2 regions of the Streptomyces sp. NPDC088706 genome follow, and region 2 is predicted to be linked to the other one. Evidence: riboswitches for the same ligand, from Rfam matches in the RefSeq annotation. Region 2 holds a riboswitch; the other holds the start of a gene.
The links. Region 2 has a riboswitch for cyclic di-AMP ahead of ACIQAK_RS18885 (transglycosylase SLT domain-containing protein). Riboswitches for the same ligand answer to the same signal wherever they lie in the genome.
Positions count from the first base shown of each region.

Region 1 (7,222 bases), on a different contig from region 2:
GCGCGGGCGGGGCGAGCAGAGCTGTGTCCTGTGGCTGGACGACCTGGGGAGCCATCTGGGGGAGCAGGGGCTCACCCCGGCGCTCCTCGCGGACCTCGTGCGGCTGCGCGTTCCCGTGGTCGCCACGATGGAGGACGAGGTCTACGACGCCCGCCGCTTCGGTACCTCGGACCGCGCCCGGGTGCTCGAAGGCATCCGGCCCGTCGAGCTGAACCGGGTGTGGAGCGACGGCGAGCTGCGGCGCCTCGCGGACCGGACCGAGGATGCCCGCCTGCGGAGCGCCGGGCTCTGGCGCGGAGCGCATACCGTGCCCGAGTTCCTCACCGTCGGCCCCGATCTCGTCGAGGAGTGGCGCCGGGCCGGCCGACGGGGCCGGCATCCGCGCGGCCATCTGCTGGTGCGCGCCGCGGTCGATCTCACGCTGTGCGGAGTGCCCGACGGGCAGGTCTCCGCCGAGGTGCTCCGCAGGGCGCAGAGGCTCTATCCGGAGGCGTTCGCGTCGGCCGAGGCCGAGCCGTTCGAGGCCGGGCTCGCCTGGGCCGCCGAGATGCGGTACGGGGTGAGCGGGCTGCTGGTCCCCGGGGAGAAGGAGGAGACCTGGGGCGTCTTCGGCGCTCTGCTCGCCGACGCGGTCGACCGGCCGGACCGTCCGCCGGTGCCGCTCGCCGTGTGGATGTTCGCGCTCACCACCGTCGAGTCGAACGGCGCGCGCTCGGCGATCCGGTCGAACGCCCATGTGCACCTGGTGGACCGGGCCGGGAACGACCCGCAGGCGGCGGCGGTGCTCGCCCGGATCAACGGCACCGTCGGCGACCTCGAGACCGCCGAGTACTGGTACCGCAAGGCGGCGGACGCGGGCCACACCGAAGCGGCGGCCGGCGCGGGCGAGCTGATGATGACGCGCGACGCGGAGGCGGAAGCCGTCCCGTACCTGGAGATGGCCGCCGAGGCCGGCATCGTACGGTCGCAGTACTACCTGGGCATGTTGCTGGCCGACCGGGCGCAGAGCTGGCTGACCCGGGCGGCGGAGGCCGGGCACCCGCTCGCGGCGCGGGCCCTGCCCGCACTGCGTACGGTCACCGGCACCCCGCCCGATACCGTCGAGGAGTGAACGACACCCCCGCCTGCCCCCACACCCCCGGCCCCCCCGAAGCCGCCCCCGAACTCTTCACCTGGGAGTTCGCCACCGACCCCTACCCCGCCTACGCCTCGCTCCGCGAGCACAGCCCCGTGCACCGCACCGCGCTGCCCAGCGGGGTCGAGGCCTGGCTCGTGACCCGGTACGGGGATGCCAGGCAGGCGCTCGCCGACGCGCGGCTCTCCAAGGATCCGGCGAACCACGCCGGGTCCGCGGCGGCCAAGGGGAAGACGGGCATCCCGGGGGAGCGCAAGGCGGAGCTGATGACGCATCTGCTCAACATCGATCCGCCGGACCACACCCGGCTGCGCCGGCTCGTCGCCAAGGCGTTCACCCCGCGCCGGGTCGCGGAGTTCGCGCCCCGCGTGCAGGAGCTGACGGACCGGCTCATCGACCGGTTCGTCGAGGAGGGGAAGGCGGACCTGATCCACGACTTCGCCTTCCCGCTCCCCATCTACGCCATCTGCGACCTGCTCGGCGTCCCGCGCGAGGACCAGGACGACTTCCGGGACTGGGCGGGCATGATGATCCGCCATGGCGGCGGGCCGCGTGGCGGGGTGGCCCGGTCGGTGAAGAAGATGCGCGGCTACCTCGCCGAACTCATCCACCGCAAGAGGCAGGAGCCGGGCGACGACCTGATCTCCGGGCTGATCCGGGCCAGCGACCACGGCGAGCACCTCACGGAGAACGAGGCCGCCGCGATGGCCTTCATCCTGCTGTTCGCCGGTTTCGAGACGACGGTCAACCTCATCGGCAACGGTACGTTCGCCCTGCTGCGCCACCCCCAGCAGCGCGCCCGGCTGGAGGCCTCCCTGGCGGCGGGGGAGAGCGCGCTGCTGGCCACCGGGATCGAGGAACTGCTCCGGTTCGACGGCCCGGTGGAGCTCGCGACCTGGCGGTACGCCACCGAGGCGCTGACGCTCGGCGGGCAGCAGATCGCGGCCGGGGACCCGGTGCTCGTGGTGCTGGCGGCGGCGGACCGGGACCCGGAACGGTTCGCGGATCCGGACGCCCTCGACCTCTCACGGCGGGACAATCAGCACCTCGGTTACGGTCACGGAATCCACTACTGTCTGGGAGCGCCGCTGGCCCGGCTGGAAGGCCAGGCCGCGGTGGCGACGCTGCTCAGACGCCTCCCTGGACTGCGACTTGCGGCGGAACCTGCCGATTTGCGCTGGCGTGGCGGGCTCATCATGCGCGGACTGCGCACCTTGCCCGTGGAGTTCGAGCCGGGGCGCCGTCTCGAACAAGGTGACACGCTGTCACCTCTGTGACTTTCACGTGATCTCCGCTGCATCGACTTGTGACATACGTTCGAGTCCCGCTAGGTTCACGGTTCGACGCGTCGGCCGCCGTTCACCGGTTGCCCACACGTCACTTGCGCCACAGCTCCCGGTGCGCGGCAGTGCCGCGCGCGGCAGCTTCCTGTGCTCAACGGCTTCACGCTCCTCAGTTCCTGCTTGTCAGTCGCACGGAAGGCATATCCCATGGGCTCCGCGAACGGCAGACACCGCCGCCCTCGTCAGGCACCCGCCATCGTCGTCGCCGCAGGCGTGACCGGATCGGCCATCGCCATGCCGCTCCTCGGCGCGGCAGGCGCACACGCAGCCGACGCCACCACCTGGGACCGGGTCGCGGAGTGCGAGAGCGGCGGCATGTGGAGTGCCGACCTCGGCAACGGCTACTACGGCGGGCTCCAGTTCTCGCAGGAGACCTGGTCGGCGTACGGCGGCACCGCCTTCGCGGAGCGGGCCGACCTGGCCAGCCGCTCGCAGCAGATCTCCGTCGCGGAGAAGGTCCTGGACGACAAGGGACCGCAGGCGTGGCCGAGCTGCGCGGTGATCTCCGGCCTCGCGGTGGACGGCAGCCTGCCCGGTGTCGACCCCGGCACCGTGCCCTCCGCCGATCCCACCCAGGACCCGGCGACCGCCCCGGCGGACGAAGCGGACGAAAAGCCGGAAGCCGGAAGTTCCGGCAACACGGACTCCGTGGACAAGGCCAGGAGGACCGGCGAGGGCGACAAGGCCGCCAGAGGTGAGAGGGAGGGCGGCAGCGACACGCCCGACCCCTCGGGCGGGACCTCCGCACCTCCGTCCGCCGGAAGGACCGGAGCCCCCGGGTCCTTTGACGCCTCGCAGCCCCCCGCCTCCGCCCCCGACCCCTCGCGGGACGCCGACCGCACCGGCGGCAAGCACCGGGGCGCCGCGGCCCCCGAGGAGCCCGGCGCGTCGGGGCGGGAGGGCGGTCCCCGTGAGTCCGGCCGGCACGCCTCGCGGGGCGAGGGTGACGCGCGGGACGGCGACGCGGTCGCCGAGGACGGCTACACCGTGCAGCCCGGGGACAACCTCTGGGCGATTGCTGACGCACAGAAACTTCCCCAGGGCTGGACCGGTCTGTACGAGGCCAACAAGGACCTCCTGGGCTCCGACCCGGACCTGATCCTGCCCGGACAGAGCCTGGAACTGGGGCTGGAGCAGAGCGCCGGGAAGAGCGTCGCGGAAGGCGCCGAGGAGTCCGCAGCCAACTGACGAATTCGGGAAAAAGCCGCAAAATCGCGGGTAGTTCAGAGGCCTATGCCCACTTATGCGTAAGTGAGACATGGGTCTCTTTGCTGCAACTGGCGTGTTGCGCCCGCCAGCTCGCCGCAGAACCCCTCCGACCTGCGGAAACGATCCGTCAGGGTGAGCAAGTAAGCGCCGATTGGACTAGTATGTCCATCTTTGAATGTCGGGGTTGCCTGTGTTTACGGTCGGAACCGCTCGCACCGCGGGCCCCGTCGACCGTCACGCCGAATCCTGCCGTCGGTCGAAGGGAACAGACGCGTGAAGCGCCGTAGGCAGGAGCGGGGGACCCAGGTAGGCCGCCGGGTCCGGACGGCCTCGTCGAAGGACGGGGGCGTACGGGAACGGCTTGGGGTGAAGTCGCGCGCAAGGTCGTGCGACCGGGCAACTCATCAGCCCGAACCCGACAGCTCACCTCGTAGGCGTCGGTGAGGAGATCCGTTCCATGCTGCTGAACAGCAAGGGCAAGCACCGCCGCCCCTCGAAGACCGTCCGTCTCGCCACCCTGGCCGGCGTCGCCGGTGCCGCCGTCGCCGTCCCGCTGATGGGCGCGACCAACGCCTCCGCCGCCTCCGTCGAGACCTGGGACGCCGTCGCCCGGTGCGAGTCCGGCGGCAACTGGTCCATCAACACCGGCAACGGCTACTACGGCGGACTGCAGTTCTCGCAGTCGAGCTGGGCCGCCGCCGGCGGTACGCAGTACGCCTCCCGCGCCGATCTGGCCTCCAAGGACCAGCAGATCGCCACCGCCGAGAAGCTCCTCGACATGCAGGGCCCGGGTGCCTGGGCCTGCGCCGGCGCAGGCGGCCTCACCAACGACGGTGTGGACCCGGGCGTGAACACCGGCTCCGGCTCGTCCGCGAGCAAGCCCGAGCAGGCGCAGCCCGAGCGCAAGGCCGAGCAGCCCACCACGCGCAGCGAGCAGCGCACCGCCCCGGCCGTCCCCAAGGCCGAGAGCTCCAAGAAGACCGTCACCACCCCGACCGGTGAGAAGGTCAAGAAGGGTGACGGCGAGTACAAGGTCAAGGCCGGCGACACCCTCAGCAAGATCGCTGACAAGGAAGACGTCAAGGGCGGCTGGAGCAAGCTCTTCAAGCTCAACGACGACATCGTCAAGGAAGCGGACCTGATCTTCCCGGGTCAGCAGCTCCACCTGAAGTAACAGTCGGCTCTCCTCCCCGGCGGGAGGGGGTCCGGCGGCACCCTCCCTCGCACGGCTCCCCGGCCCGGCGCGCTCTCCCCCCGTGCGCGCCGGGCCGGGGTCCGTCCGTGGCGGAGGAACGCGCGGATCCGGCCCGCGGATGCGTTCACCTCTTGTCACCAACGCTTGTTACCGCCCAGTAGATTTCTGGAGATTCGTCCCGTGATGCGGGCCCTTGGGTCCTTTTTCGTCCCAGGGGACGGGCGGTCGGCCGACTGACGCGGCCGGGCCGGTTAGGCTCGTGTCGCAAGGCCACAGTGACCCTGCACAACCAGCGTCATATCCCAGAAGGAGATGCCTCGTGCCGTCCATCGACGTCGTCGTAGCCAGGGAAATCCTCGACTCCCGGGGCAACCCCACGGTCGAGGTCGAGGTCGGCCTCGACGACGGCAGCACGGGCCGTGCTGCCGTTCCGTCCGGCGCCTCCACCGGTGCGTTCGAGGCCATCGAGCTCCGCGACGGTGACCCCAACCGCTACCAGGGCAAGGGCGTCGAGAAGGCCGTCCTCGCCGTCATCGAGCAGATCGGCCCGGAGCTCGTCGGGTACGACGCCACCGAGCAGCGCCTCATCGACCAGGCGATGTTCGACCTGGACGCCACCGAGAACAAGGCCTCGCTCGGCGCGAACGCCATCCTCGGCGTCTCGCTCGCCGTAGCGCACGCCGCCTCCGAGGCGTCCGACCTGCCGCTCTTCCGCTACCTCGGCGGCCCGAACGCGCACCTGCTGCCCGTTCCGATGATGAACATCCTGAACGGCGGCTCGCACGCCGACTCCAACGTGGACATCCAGGAGTTCATGATCGCCCCCATCGGCGCGGAGTCCTTCTCCGAGGCCCTGCGCTGGGGCGCGGAGATCTACCACACGCTGAAGAAGGTCCTCAAGACCAAGGGCCTGTCCACCGGACTCGGCGACGAGGGCGGCTTCGCCCCGAACCTGGAGTCCAACCGCGCCGCCCTGGACCTCATCGTCGAGGCCGTCAAGGAGGCCGGCTACGTCCCGGGCCGCGACATCGCGCTCGCGCTCGACGTCGCCGCGTCGGAGTTCTACAAGGACGGCGTCTACGAGTTCGAGGGCAAGTCCCGCTCGGCCGCCGAGATGACCGAGTACTACGAGGAGCTCGTCTCCGCGTACCCGCTGGTCTCCATCGAGGACCCGCTGTACGAGGACGACTGGGCCGGCTGGAAGGTCATCACCGACCGCCTGGGCGCCAAGGTCCAGATCGTCGGCGACGACCTCTTCGTCACCAACCCGGAGCGCCTGGCCCGCGGCATCGAGGAGGGCTCCGCCAACGCCCTGCTCGTCAAGGTCAACCAGATCGGTTCGCTGACCGAGACCCTGGACGCCGTCGAGCTGGCCCAGCGCAACGGCTTCAAGTGCATGATGTCGCACCGCTCCGGCGAGACCGAGGACGTCACCATCGCCGACCTCGCCGTCGCCGTGAACTGCGGCCAGATCAAGACCGGCGCCCCGGCCCGCTCGGACCGCGTCGCCAAGTACAACCAGCTGCTGCGCATCGAGGAGATCCTCGACGACGCCGCGGTGTACGCGGGCCGCTCCGCCTTCCCGCGCTTCAAGGGCTGACCCGTAGCGTCAAGACGGTAGCCTCCGTCCGTCCCCGCACTCGGTCCCGTACCGTGTGCGGGGACGGACGTGCGTAACGGGGAGGCGGGAGACATGGCCGGGAAGGACCGCGACCGGTTCTCCACCGCGACCAGGCTGCGACTGCTCGGCGAGCAGACCGCGGCCCGCGTGTACCGCTCCCAGAACCGCCGCCAGGCCCGCCGCTCCCGGCTCACCGGCCGGGCCGCCTTCCTGGCGCTGGTGGTCTGCTCCCTGGTGGTCGCGCTCGCCTACCCGATGCGTCAGTACGTCTCCCAGCGCGACGACATCGCCGAGCAGGAGCGGCTCGCACAGCAGGCCGAGGCGCGCGCCGAGGAGCTGCGGGACGAGAAGGCGCGGCTCCAGGACGACGCGTACATCATGCGACTGGCCCGCCAGCACCTCCATTACGTCCTCCCCGGGGAGACCGGCTACACCGTGGCCGACCCCGACGCGGCGCAGGACCGTCGTGGGGAGCCGGGCGACAGCCGACTCCCCTGGCACTCCAACCTCTGGGACGGCGTGGACAGCGCCGACCGTGACGACCGCGACTGACCCCCGTACGTACCACCTCTTTCCGCCCCGACGAGCTTTCGACGAGCTTCCGAGCAGAACCAAGGCAGGCATGGAAACGCCCCCTCCGCAGACCGAGTCCACCCAGCCCACCGACGCGGACATCGCCGCCTTCGAGCAGCAGCTCGGCCGCCCGCCGCGCGGCCTGC
Region 1 is NZ_JBIVLW010000013.1:86,603-93,824, forward strand. It holds gene ACIQAK_RS25045 (tetratricopeptide repeat protein) at 1-1,111, shown strand, start outside; gene ACIQAK_RS25050 (cytochrome P450) at 1,108-2,412, shown strand; gene ACIQAK_RS25055 (transglycosylase family protein) at 2,626-3,666, shown strand; cyclic di-AMP (ydaO/yuaA leader) riboswitch at 3,957-4,139, shown strand; gene ACIQAK_RS25060 (transglycosylase family protein) at 4,145-4,861, shown strand; gene eno (phosphopyruvate hydratase) at 5,202-6,482, shown strand; gene ACIQAK_RS25070 (septum formation initiator family protein) at 6,576-7,055, shown strand; gene ACIQAK_RS25075 (DUF501 domain-containing protein) at 7,126-7,222, shown strand, end outside.
Region 1: it holds a riboswitch for cyclic di-AMP, as region 2 does, so the genes downstream of both, ACIQAK_RS25060 (transglycosylase family protein) here and ACIQAK_RS18885 (transglycosylase SLT domain-containing protein) in region 2, are expected to answer to the same signal.

Region 2 (7,222 bases):
CGCACCCCGACGGGGAGAGCGCCGAGAGCCGGCTGACCGGCTTCGTCGTCGACTTCGGCGCGGGACCCGTCGTCGCGGAGGCGGCCGACCGGCTGCCCCGGGGGATCGTCTCCCTGGACCGGATCGGACGCATCACCTATGCCAACGCGCTCGCGGAGGAGCTGCTGGACCGCCCCCGGGCCGAGCTGGTCGGCCACGTGGTGTGGGAGGTGCTGCCGTGGTTCGGGCACCCGGCGTACGAGGACCACTGCCGGGCCGCCCTGATCTCCGACGAACCCGTCCACTTCCTCGCCCGGCGGGCCCCCTCCGTCTGGCTGTCGGTCTCGCTGTACCCGGGCCACGACGGGCTGAGCGCGGTGTTCCAGGCCACGGAGCAACCGGCGTACGCCCCCGGCTCCGTCGCCTCGCCGGGCCTGGGCATCGGTTCCACCGCCGACCGTTCCCCCGCCCTGTACCGTCCGGTGGCCCTGGCCATCGCGCTCACCGAGGCGGTCACGGCGCGTCAGGTCTCCGCGGTGGTCACCGAGGAGCTGCTCCCCGCGTTCGGCGGCCGGCAGCTCGCCATCTACCTGCTGAGCGAGCGTCACCTCCACCTGGCCTGGGAGACGGGTTTCCCCAAAGGGTTCCTGGAGCGCTTCGACGGGGTCGGGCTCGACGTCTCCATCCCCGGCGTGGAGACCCTGACCACCGGCCGCCCGATCTTCTTCGAGTCGATGCAGCGTCTGGCCGACGCCTACCCGGGCATCCCGATGGACGCCGACGTCGGGGCGCGGGCGTTCCTGCCGCTGATCGCCTCGGGCCGGCCCGTCGGCTCGTGCATCCTCGGCTTCGACCGCCCCCGGGGCTTCAGCCCGGAGGAGCGCACCGTGCTGACCGCCCTGGCCGGGCTCATCGCCCAGGCCCTGCAACGCGCCCAGCGGTACGACAGCGAATCGGCGCTGGCCCGGGGGCTGCAGGACGCCCTGCTGCCGCACCGGCTGCCGGAGGTCGACGGGGTCGACACCCTCGGGCGCTATCTCTCCGGCACCCAGGACATGGAGGTGGGCGGCGACTGGTACGACGTCATCGAGACCGGCCACGAACTCGCCCTGGTCATCGGCGACGTCCAGGGGCACGGCGTCTCGGCTGCCGCCACCATGGGCCAACTGCGCAGCGCGGTAAGGGCGTTCGCCCTCAGCAACCACGACCCGCAGGAGGTGATGAGCGGCACGAACCGGCTGCTCATCGACCTCGACCCGGGACAGTTCGCCAGCTGTTGCTACATCGCCCTGGACCCGGTGACGGGACGGGCCCGTGCCGTACGCGCCGGGCATCCGCAGCCGGTGCTCCGGCACCCTGACGGGCGCGCCGAGGTGCTGGACCTGCCCGGCGGCATCGTGCTCGGCGTCGACGGGCAGGCGACCTACCCGGTCACCGAGCTGCGGCTGGACCCGGGCGCCGTGCTGGCCCTGTTCACCGACGGGCTCATCGAACGCCCCGGGAGCGACATCGACGAAGGCATCGAACGGCTGCGCGCCACCATCGCCGGGATCGGCCCGGTCCCGCTGGCCGAGATGGCGAACCGGATGGTCGAGGAGGCCCGGCAGGCCACGGACCGCCCCGACGACATCGCCATCCTGCTGGCCGCCCGCTGGACCCACACCCCCGAGGCCGACCGGCCGTCCACCGGCGCCGCCCCGCCGGACCTGTGGCGGACGTTCCGCGGTCCGGGCCAGGGCGGCACGGCGGGTGCCCCGGGCCCGGCCTGACGACGGACGGTGGTGCTGATCAGAGCTCGGAGAGCCGCTCGGCCGGAACGAAGGCGCCGGAGGCGTCCAGCATGCCGTCGCGCTCCACGACCTTGATCCGCTCACGGCCCTGGGCCGCACCGAGCGCCTGCTCATGGGCGTCCAGCTGGTGCCAGCCCTCCCAGGTGGTGTAGCGGACGTTCCGGCTCTGCAGGAAGGTTTCGACGGCCTCCGGAGCGGGCGTCGCGGGCTCGGTCAGACGGCCGGCGGCGCGGTCCTCCAGCAGGCAGGCCACCGTCTCGTTGGCGTCACCCTTGGTGTGCCCGATCAGACCGATCGGGCCGCGCTTGATCCAGCCCGTGACGTAGACCGAAGCCATGTGCTCGTCACCGGCGATGACCCGTCCCGCCTCGTGCGGGACGGTGCCGGAGGCCACGTCGAAGGGCAGCTTGGGCAGCTCCTCCGAGTAGTAGCCGACGGCGCGGTAGACGCTCTGCATGTCCCAGTCGGTGAACTTCCCCGTGCCCCGGACGTTGCCGGTGCCGTCGAGCTCGGTGCGTTCCGTGCGCAGCGCGACGACCTTGCCGTCCTCGCCGAGGATCTCCACCGGGGACTCGAAGAAGTGCAGGAAGAGCTTGTGCGGGCGGTCGCCCACATCGCGGATCGCCCAGTTCTCCAGGGTCTGCGCGACCATGTTGGCCTGCTTGTTCTCCCGCCGGGTGGCGATGGAGCCCTCGTCGTACTCGATGTCCTCGGGGTTGACGATGACCTCGATGTTGGGGGAGTGGTCCAGCTCCCGCAGCTCCATCGGGCTGAACTTGGCCTGCGCCGGGCCACGCCGCCCGAACACGTGCACCTCCAGCGCCTTGTTCGCCTTGAGGCCTTGGTACACGTTGTCCGGGATCTCGGTCGGCAGCAGCTCGTCCGCCGTCTTGGCGAGGACACGGGCGACGTCCAGCGCCACGTTGCCGACGCCGAGGACGGCGACCTTCTCCGCGGTGAGCGGCCAGGTGCGCGGGACCTCGGGGTGGCCGTCGTACCAGGAGACGAACTCGGCCGCGCCGTAGGAGCCGTCCAGCTCGATGCCGGAGATGTCGAGCGCCCGGTCGGCCTCGGCACCGGTGGAGAAGATCACCGCGTCGTAGAAGGACCGCAGGTCGTCCAGGCCGATGTCGTGCGGGTAGCTGACGTTGCCGAAGAGGCGGATCTGCGGCTTGTCCAGCACCTGGTGCAGCGCCTTGACGATGCCCTTGATCCGGGGGTGGTCGGGGGCCACGCCGTAGCGGATCAGACCGAAGGGCGCGGGCATGCGCTCGAACAGGTCGATCGAGACCCCCGGGTCCTGGCAGACCTCGGATTTGAGCAGCGCGTCCGCAGCGTAGATACCGGCAGGGCCGGCTCCGACAATGGCGACGCGGACGGGGCGTGTCATGGCGTGGTGATCCTTAAGGCGGGCGAACGCGGGCAGGTACAGCGTACGTCGAGGTAAGGGTGGGCTTACCAAGTCTCCACCCCACACCGTAAGCCCTGGCCGCGCGAGGCCACCGACCCGGCCTACATGGCCGCCCGATAAGTCCGTTTCGGCTGGTAGGTATGGGTGATTTTAGCCTTTTGGACCTCTATTTCATAAAAGGGCTATTAGGGCTCTTAGGTAATTTTGACCGCCTCTGTTTCAGCCACCCCCGTGCGGCGTGGCGAGCGTCACGTCCGGGGGCGCGGACGAGGATGAGGCGGGTTCGGTTCCCTTCTGGGCCAAGAAAGTTGACTCCGTGACGGAACGGGCGCGGCCGGGAATTCTTTCATTGGATCTTGCGGGGAAAGATGATCCGGAATTCGGGGCTTGTTCTTTCCGATGTTTTTCGCCTACGGTCACGGTCAATCCGGATGGAACGCCTAATCCTGCCGCCGTCCGGGAATCCGAAACCCACTCACGTACGGCAGGAGCGGGGGACCCAGGTAAGCCGCCGATCCGGTTCCGGAACGGCTAGGGGTGAAGTCGCACGACCATGCGGCCAGACATCTCCCGTCTGAACCCGACAGCTCACCTCGTAGGCGCCGGAGAGGAAATCCCCCATGCCCGCACAGGGTAAGCACCGCCGTCCCAAGTCCGTCTCGCTGAGCCGTGGCATCGCCGCCGTGACCACGGGTGGAGCCGTTCTGGCCCTCCCGGCGCTCGGCGCCACCACCGCCTCCGCGGCCCCCGCGCACTCCGTCGCCGCCGAAAAGGCGGTGGCTCCCGTCTCCGTGACCGCCCAGGCGAATTCCGTGACGAAGGCCGCGCCCGCCAAGCATTCCGTGGTGGCCGGTGAGACGCTTTCCAAGATCGCCCGCGAGTATTCCGTCAGCGGCGGCTGGAAGAAGCTGTACGAAGGCAACCGGAAGGCCATCGGGGAGAACCCGAACCTTATTCACCCGGGTATCACCCTGACCATCGGCGCCAAGGCTGCCGCCCCGTCAGACGCCAAGGCCGACAAGGCTTCCAAGGCCGCCGTCCCCGCCGCGGACCGCACCGCGACGGCGGAGCGCGCCGACCGTTCCGAGCGCACCGCAGCCGCCCCCGTGGCCAAGGCCGCCGCCGCTCCCGCCACGTACACGAACGACCTCGACGGCTGGATCAAGGAGTCCCTGGCGATCATGGCCGAGCGGGGCATCCCCGGCACCTACGAGGGCATCCACCGCAACATCATCCGCGAGTCCTCCGGCAACCCGAACGCCATCAACAACTGGGACTCCAACGCGGTGAAGGGCACCCCGTCCAAGGGGCTGCTCCAGGTCATCGACCCGACCTTCCAGGCGTACCACGTGCCCGGCACCTCGACCGACAGCTACGACCCGGTCGCCAACATCACCGCCGCGTGCAACTACGCCGCGGACCGGTACGGCTCGATCGACAACGTCTTCGGCGCCTACTGATTCCTCCGCGCCCACGCCTGAGGGGCCCCGGACCGCATGGTCCGGGGCCCCTCAGGCGTACCGGGAAGTTACCCCTAAGTTTCTAGTGACTTACCACACGATCAACAGTAGAACCTGTTGCACTCCGTCGAGAGTGAGGTACGTCACATGAACGACACCAAACTGCACGAAGGCGCACCCAGAGGCGTCTCCCGTCGAAGTTTCATCGCAGGAACAGGTTCTCTTCTCGGTGCCGCAGCGCTCGCCGGGCCCGCCACACCGGTCTGGGCCACGGCCCGGGGGGCAGCGAGCCCGATCGGCTCCGGCGCCCATGTGCCGGTGCTGATCATCGGCACCGGATACGGCGGCTCCGTCGCCGCCCTCCGGCTCGCCCAGGCCGGCACGGACGTGCACATGGTCGAGATGGGCATGGCCTGGGACACCCCCGGCGCGGACGGCAAGATCTTCGCCAACACCACCAGGCCGGACGACCGCTCCTTCTGGCTCCGCACCAGGACGAAGCAGCCGCTCAGCAACTTCCTCGGCTTCCCGATCGACAGACACGTCAACCGCTACACCGGGATACTGGACGCCGAGGAGTTCGCCGGCATCACCGTCTACCAGGGGCGCGGGGTCGGCGGCGGCTCGCTGGTCAACGGCGGCATGGCCGTCACGCCCCGCCGGGAGAACTTCGCCGCCATCCTCCCGTCGGTCGACGCCGCTGAGATGTACAGCACGTTCTACCCGCGCGCCAACGCGGGCCTCGGGGTCACCACCATCGACCCCGCGTGGTTCGACACCGTCGACTGCTACCAGTACGCCCGGGTCGGCCGGAAGCACGCGCAGCGCTCCGGCTTCCCGTTCCTCTTCGTACCCGCCGTGTACGACTGGGACTACATGAAGCAGGAGGCGGCCGGGACCGTCCCCAGGTCCGCGCTGGACGCCGAGATCCTCTACGGCAACAACTACGGCAAGAAGTCGCTCCAGAAGACCTACATCGACCGGATCAGGGCCACCGGCCGGGTCACCATCACCCCGCTGCACAAGGTCACCTCCGTCTCGCCGGCGTCCGGCGGCGGTTACACGGTCCTCATCGACCAGCTGGACACCACCGGCCGGACCACCGCCACCAAGTCCGTCACGGCGGACAGGGTCTTCTTCGCGGCGGGCAGCGTCGGCACCAGCAAGCTGCTGACCGCCCTCAAGGCGACCGGAGCGCTGCCCCGCCTCAACGCCGAGACCGGCAAGGGCTGGGGTGACAACGGCAACGTCATGTGCGGCCGGGCCAACCACCTCTGGGACCCGACCGGCAAGGTGCAGGCGTCCATCCCCACCGGCGGCATCGACAACTGGGACGCCGGCGGAGCGTTCGCCGAAGTCGCTCCGCTGCCCACCGGGATCGAGACCTGGGCCTCGTTCTACCTCTCCATCACCAAGAACCCGCACCGGGCCGAGTTCAGCTGGAACGCGGCGGCGGGGAGGGCCGAGCTGAACTGGCAGGCGGCGTGGAAGCAGCCGTCCATCGACGCCGCGAAGACCATCTTCGACAAGATCAACAAGAAGGAGGGGACGATCTACCGCACCGACCTCTTCGGCGTCCACAAGATCTGGGGCGACCACCTCACCTATCACCCCCTGGGCGGCGCGGTCCTGAACAAGGCCACCGACAACTACGGCCGGCTGCACGGCTACCCGGGCCTGTACGTCATCGACGGCGCGCTGATCCCCGGCAACACCAGCGTGAACCCGTTCGTGACGATCACCGCGCTCGCCGAGCGCAACATCGAACGGATCATCGCCGCCGACCTGTAGCCCGGTCGGCGGGCATACGGAGAGCCCGGGGCCGGGAGAGCCAACCCGGCGGCCCCGGACTCCGTCAGGGGTGGCCGACCGGCGCCTAGTGCCCGGGCAGAACACACACGGCGTCGATCCCCAGCACATGGTTGAGCCGCCCGAACGCCAGCCAGGAGCCGATGCTCATGGACAGCTCCACGATCTCCACCTGGCTGTAGTGCGCGGTCATCCGCTTCCAGAAGGCGTCGTCGAGCCCGTGGTGGTCCAGCGCGTACCGCTCGGCGTACTCCGCCGCCAGCCGGGTCCGCTCGTCGAAGGCGTCCGTCGTACGCCACTGCGTCACCGCCTCCGCGAACTCCTCCCCGACCTTCGCCCCGTCCCGCTCGGTCCGCCAGTCCAGGCAGAACAGGCACCCGTTGATCTGCGCGATCCGCAGCCGCGCCGCCTCGAACTCCCGCAGGCCCAGCGTGGTGTGCTGGTACACGGACATCGAGAACGTGGCGGCGGCCGTGCCGATGCCGGGGACCATCTCCCCCCAGACGTAACCGATGGGCTCCTGGCCCTCCGGGATGTCGATGATCATGCCGGTCTCCTTCCCAGCCTGCCCACCGCAGGCCGCAGCGGGACGTCGAGTGCGTCGTACAGGCCCGGCTCGGCGTCCACCAGCCAGTCGATGGCCGAGACGAGCCGCCCGACCGCGGTGGCGTTGCCGCCCGCCGACCGGTTCTCGCCCTCGTCCGAGGACTCGACCGTCACCTCGATACGGGGGCACCCCTCGATCACCACCCGGTGCGCGCCCACCCCGTCGG
Region 2 is NZ_JBIVLW010000007.1:137,450-144,671, forward strand. It holds gene ACIQAK_RS18875 (SpoIIE family protein phosphatase) at 1-1,748, shown strand, start outside; gene ACIQAK_RS18880 (FAD-dependent oxidoreductase) at 1,768-3,159, opposite strand; cyclic di-AMP (ydaO/yuaA leader) riboswitch at 3,611-3,795, shown strand; gene ACIQAK_RS18885 (transglycosylase SLT domain-containing protein) at 3,801-4,640, shown strand; gene ACIQAK_RS18890 (GMC oxidoreductase) at 4,788-6,431, shown strand; gene ACIQAK_RS18895 (carboxymuconolactone decarboxylase family protein) at 6,517-6,996, opposite strand; gene ACIQAK_RS18900 (dihydrodipicolinate reductase) at 6,993-7,222, opposite strand, start outside.